2 regions of the Thermoanaerobacter sp. X514 genome follow, and region 2 is predicted to be linked to the other one. Evidence: riboswitches for the same ligand, from Rfam matches in the RefSeq annotation. Region 2 holds a riboswitch; the other holds the start of a gene.
What was found. Region 2 has a riboswitch for fluoride ahead of crcB (fluoride efflux transporter CrcB). Riboswitches for the same ligand answer to the same signal wherever they lie in the genome.

Region 1 (3,149 bases), 1.1 Mb from region 2:
TAGAACTCGGATCAAAGTTTCCACCATAAGCCTTGTCCAGTACAGCCTTGTTGTAAATAAGTCCATATCCTTCAACAGCAAACGGAAACGCTATAACCTTTCCATCCACTGTAGCTGCATTTAAAGCACCATCTATTGCATCTGAAACCCACTTTTCACTGCTTAAATCTAAGAATTTATCTTTGAATTTTGCTATATCACCTGGATCTAACATTGCCATTGTCGGTGCATTACCAGATGCATACATGGAGGTAACCTTTTCAAAAGGTGACTGACCGGCTGTTGCAGGAATGACTTCTACAGTAATATTCGGATTTTCTTTTGTAAAAGCTTTAGCTGCATCTTCTAATTGAGCCTGAATTTCCCCCTTAGAATTTAGCAAAGTAATTTTTACAGTCTTTGTTGCCGTGGCAGTACTATTACTTTCTCCATTATCGCTGCTTTTTGTACCACAGCCTGCCATGAGCGAAAAAACCAATGCAAACGTCAACATAATGGATAAAATTTTTCTCTTCATGACAATCCCCTTTCTTTGAAATTTTTTTGATTTACTCTTATTATACTTGATTAATTTTTATATGTCAACCGTTTGACATAAATTTTTTGATAAAATGTCAACCGTTTATAATACGGTTGACATTTTTGAAACTTATTAATATTATAATAGATTGGATCTTGCTATTTTGTTAATTTGTTCAACTAATCGTTCTACCTTTTCCTTTTGGGAAGATTCAAATCGTGACTTAAAAACATTAGAGCCAGATATATTAATAGATAAATTTAATAACCTAGTTTCTTCCTCGCTAATGTACGTATTTAACCACGTGTACAACAATTATAGTAGATATTTTGAATGGGACACATCCTCCTTATTTGCCACTCTTGTTTTAATTTTCTCCAAAGAATTTTCAATGATATTTTTTGTTAAAATTGAGAATTTATCTTTGTTTTCTAAAAGAAACCTGTGAGACTCTTCTCCGCCAATCTCTCCAAGAGCCCAAACAATAACCTGTTCAATATATGGGTCCTTTTTACTGCCTTTCAACAAAATCTTTATCAGCCTGTAAAATATCTATCAATATATGCATTTGGTATTTATCTCTTTCACTTAAATAATCACAAACAAGGCATTTGTTTTTTGTTTCTTTTTTCCTTTTTTTCTTTAAAGATTTTCGTTTCTCCGTAATTTGCTGTAATTTATAAGTGACGTTCTCTTTTAATGCGATTGCCAAACCCAATTTATCATATGAATTATTCAATAATTCCAAATGATAATGGCAAAAATTTGTCTCTCTTATTTTGACATACATTTCAGGGTCTTTTAAAACCTCATCTTCAAACAAATGCTCACAATAGGCTTTTTCTTCGTCTTTTATAACCTTGCATATTGGACAACCTCCCTTATATTTTTCAAAAACCTCATCCTCTCTTTTTTGTCAAATAAACAAAAATGGCTTCTACGAAAGCGCGTAGAAGCCATTAGCCTTCACGGCAATAAGGTGAGCTTCATCACCGTTATTTAATTTTATCTCTTATTTATAATTATATATTTTTTATAAGAAAAATACAAGTGAAGCCTCCACCCAAGCAAAAACATTTCTATACTTTTATTTAATTAAATTGCAAAATATCTATGGTATAATTATATTGGATAAACAAAATCTTTATAAAAAGGGGTTAGAATAAAATTGACATCATATGTAAAAAAACGAACATTTACCATATTTATCTTTTTTACTATTATGATTTTCGCCCTTATCGTAAGGCTTATATGGATACAGGGTATAAACTCTGAAAAACTTGCCATGGCAGTCGAAAGGCAAAGTACTGCTGATATCATATTAAAGCCTCAACGGGGCAATATTTATGATGTAAACGGGAATATCCTTGCCTGTAATGTTCCAGCAGGAGATGTATTTGCGGCTCCTAAATTTATAAAAAATCCAGAAAAAGCTTCAGAAGAACTCTATAAATACTTAAATATGGACAAAGACTCGCTTTATAAAATTCTTTCAAATAAAAACTCAGAGTGGGCTGTACTTGGCAGGTCCATTCCTCTTGAAAATATAAATAAAATAAAAAGTCTTAACATACCAGGCATATATGTAGAAGATACTTTTATGAGAAATTATCCCAACGACAAAATGCTATCACAAGTATTAGGTTTTGCAGGAATTGATGGTAATGGTTTGTATGGCCTTGAATACTCTTTAGATAAATACTTGGGTGGTGTACCTGGCCGTGAAATCTCTCTTGTAGATAGAGAAGGTAGAAAAGTAGGAGTTCCAAAGTTTTACAAAGAACCTACAAACGGTGATAATATTGTCCTCACAATTGATTCTGTAATACAAAGTTATACAGAAAAAGCTATAAAAAAAGCATATGAAAAATATAAACCAGAAGATGGCATAACAGCAATAGTTATGAATCCAAAAACTGGTGAAATACTTGCCATGGCTAATTTGCCCGATTTTGACCCAAATAATTGGCAAAATGTGCCTTCAAAGGAATACTGGTCAAACCCGGCAGTGTCAAGTACTTACGAACCCGCTTCAGTATTTAAAGTAATAACCGCTTCTGCAGCATTAGAATCAGCTGTAGTTACACCAGACGAAAAATTCTACGACCCTGGATATTATATAGTCTCTGGTAAAAAAATTAGAAGTTGGAAAGCTTTGGGAGATATAACTTTTTCGCAAGCTATTGAAAAATCAAGTAATACAGTTTTTGTCCAAGTAGTAGAACGATTAGGTGTCGATGCCTTTTATAAATACATACAAGCTTTTGGTTTTGGTACTCCAACAGGAATTGAGCTTCCTGGAGAAGCCAGTGGAATGATCTTGCCAAAGTCAAAGATATATCCTGTCGACCTCGCTACTATGTCTTTTGGTCAAGGAATCGCTGTAACTCCAATCCAAATGATTACAGCTTTTTCAGCCGTGATAAACGGTGGAAACCTCATGGTTCCACATATTGTAAAATATATCGAAAACGGCGATAAAAAAATTAAAGAATATAAGCCTCAAATAGTTAGACAAGTTATCTCTAAAAAAACATCCGATACAATGAGACATATACTTGAAAAAACAGTAACAGAGGGTACCGGCCAAGCAGCAAAAGTACCTGGCTATACAGTAGGTGGAAAAACA
Region 2 (3,149 bases):
ATGAGATTTTATAACCATAAATTCCTCTTCAGTAAGCTTGTCCGGTTTATCAAGAATAGAATTAGGTACAGCTAGCTTTCCAAGGTCATGAAGCAACCCAGCAATTCTTATTTTTCGAGAAGTTTCTTCATCATATCCTATCACCTTAGCCATTTCATAAGTTAACTTTGAAATACCTTTAGAATGGTTATAGGTAAAACGGCTTCTATTATCGATAATCTGTGCGAAAGCTTCTGCTATATCCTCTAATTCCTTAATTCCTATGATAATTGTGTCTTTAGGTTCAATCCTTTTTAATAAACTTTTTATATCAAAAAATTTATAATCAAGCCAAAATTTTTCTTGTCTTGTAAGGTCAAGTAATGCCTTTGCAACCACAGGATTGAACATCTTGCCAGTACCACTTTTTATACATTCTTTGATATTATTCCGAATATTATACTCACTTTCTTTCCCAACCAATGAGGTGTACCGTATATCAAATTGATCAGATATAAAAACAATTTGAGCTCCTAAAGGAATAGAGTCCCCATTTAGTTTAAAATGTCCGCTTCCATCGTAATTTTCATGATGATATCTTATAATATCCGAAAAATTTTCTCCAAAAGGCAACTTCTTTACAATCTCACTTCCTCTTTCACTGTGTTTCCACCATTCGTCTTTGTTAAAATCTTCGTATACATCTCCTTGTCCTATATCATGTAACAAAGCAGAATAGTACACTTTTTTTTGTATCTTCTTCATTTAAATTTAACATCTCTGAAATCCTTAAAGAAATATAAGCCACTCTTCTTGCATGTCCCATGTTCTTATACTCTTGCACGTCAAGGGCCAAAAATAAAGCAGACAGCAGATTATTATAATTCAAATTCACATTTTATTCCTCCTAACTGATATTTATTTTCAACTAATATATATTATACACTAACTAAATTAAATTTCCTATATAAAATCCGATATAATATCCCAATATTCCCCCTATTAGTCCAAATATAATTGTCAATGACATGTATATAAAAGCATGAAAATATTTTTTATCCTTGATTAAGTATACTGTCTCATGTGAAAAAGTTGAATATGTTGTAAAAGCACCTAGAAATCCCGTTGTCAGAAAAAGTTTAACATCATAGCTTAAATTTACATTTATTTTAGGACTTGATAAGAAATTTAATAAAAACGCACCTAATACATTTATAATAAAAGTTTCGATGGGAATAATTATCTCTCGGTTTTCCTTTATATGCCGCGACATTTCATATCTCAATATTGCTCCAAAAATTCCTCCAATCCCCACATACAGTATATTTTTCACTGTTCTTCCTCCCGTTTCTTTAATAAGTCAAAAATTTTGTCAGCAAATTCAAATCCTAAATAAGACATCAAAAGGCCTCCCATTATCGATAAAATCATATAACTTAGAGCAATATAATCTTTCCCTGCTTTTAATAAATTTATTGTTTCCATACTAAACGTGGAAAATGTTGTAAAAGCTCCAATAAATCCTGTTGTTATCGCTAACCTCAAATTAGTATTTACCTTGTACTCATCCATAGCAAAATTAGCAATAAAACTTAACAAAAAGGAACCTAAAATGTTTATTATAAAAGTTTCAAAGGGAAATACAGTGTGATACATTTTTGTAAAGTAAATTGTTATTAAATATCTCAGTACTGCTCCAAAAAATCCTCCAATCCCTATATAGATGTATTCCATGAAAATCTCCTTTCCGTTTACATTTTGGGGCAATAAAAAGGCCCCTATTAGGCCTTATATCCTCCTAATAGGAGCCATCAGCGTTCCGCATTTATGGCGAGCTCCATCGCCTTATGGTATTTATCACAAATTTATTATAATAAACTACAAATGAAAATGCAATACCTTTTACAATTCCCTTCTACCTTCAAGAGCCCTTGAAAGAGTTACAACATCGGTGTATTCCAGGTCACCGCCTACCGGCACCCCATGAGCAATCCTTGTGACTTTTATTCCTAACGGTTTTAATAGCTTAGCAATGTACATTGCTGTCGCTTCTCCCTCTATGTCAGGATTTGTAGCAAGTATGACTTCTTTTACATTTCCATTTTTTACTCTGTCTAAAAGTTCTTTAATTTTTATATCTTCAGGGCCAACGCCTTCTATCGGAGAAATAACACCATGAAGTACATGATACACTCCTTTATATTCTCGTATTTTCTCCATTGCGACAACATCCATAGGATGAGAAACAACACATATAAGAGAATGATCTCTTTCTTTATCACTACATATGTTACAAACCTCTGTGTCAGTTATGTTATAACAAATTCTACAATACTTTATCTTTTCTTTTGCATCAATAATCGCTTGAGACAAGCTTTTTACCTCTTCTAAAGGCATGTTTATTATGAAAAAAGCAAGCCTTTGTGCTGTTTTAGGGCCTACACCAGGCAACTTTGACAGTTCTTCTATAAGCTTCGCTATAGAAGTAGAATAATAGTTCATTTTTTCACCTCAAAACAGTCCAGGAATGTTTAATCCTCCGGTTATCTTTGCCATTTCAGAAGCAATCATTTCTTCTGCATTCCTTAACGCTTGATTAACCGCAGCTAATACAAGGTCTTCTAACGTTTCTACATCATCTTTATCTACAACAGCAGGATTTATTTCAATACTTACAAGTTCTTTTCTGCCATTTGCAACTGCTTTTACCATCCCACCACCGACAGTAGCTTCTACAGTCTTTTGCATTAGCTCTTCTTGCATTTTCTTTATTTCTTCTTGCATTTGCTGGGCTTGTTTAATCATATTATTTATATTAAACCCGCCCGGAAATCCGCCTTTTGCCATAACACTATAACCTCCTAAATTTTATTCTAAAAATATTTATATGCTTTTTTAAATGATTTGTGAAAATTATATTATCTCTATATCTTCACCAAAAAACTCTTTAACTTGCTGTACAAGTAATTCCTCTTCATTTTTTCTTAATTCAAACTTTAAAGGAATTGCCTTCCCAACTAGTTCTTTTAATATTCCTTCAATAAAACTTTTGTTTTCCGCTTTGCTCAATTCCTCCTTTAATAAAGCATATTCTTCAGGATATTCTACCACAATTGTTCCTTTTTTTAAATAAGGAGTCCCTTTTTCTATAAAGGCATACAAAGCTATTC

Region 1: it holds a riboswitch for fluoride, as region 2 does, so the genes downstream of both, TETH514_RS05665 (DUF6062 family protein) here and crcB (fluoride efflux transporter CrcB) in region 2, are expected to answer to the same signal.

Annotation. Positions count from the first base shown of each region.
Region 1 is NC_010320.1:1,155,346-1,158,494, reverse strand. It holds gene TETH514_RS05670 (ABC transporter substrate-binding protein) at 1-517, opposite strand, end outside; gene TETH514_RS12275 (hypothetical protein) at 836-1,045, opposite strand; gene TETH514_RS05665 (DUF6062 family protein) at 1,032-1,376, opposite strand; fluoride riboswitch at 1,464-1,523, opposite strand; gene TETH514_RS05660 (penicillin-binding protein 2) at 1,689-3,149, shown strand, end outside.
Region 2 is NC_010320.1:39,209-42,357, reverse strand. It holds partial or broken gene TETH514_RS00205 (HD-GYP domain-containing protein) at 1-874, opposite strand, end outside; gene crcB (fluoride efflux transporter CrcB) at 929-1,312, opposite strand; gene crcB (fluoride efflux transporter CrcB) at 1,309-1,713, opposite strand; fluoride riboswitch at 1,775-1,833, opposite strand; gene recR (recombination mediator RecR) at 1,882-2,481, opposite strand; gene TETH514_RS00185 (YbaB/EbfC family nucleoid-associated protein) at 2,491-2,826, opposite strand; gene dnaX (DNA polymerase III subunit gamma/tau) at 2,893-3,149, opposite strand, start outside.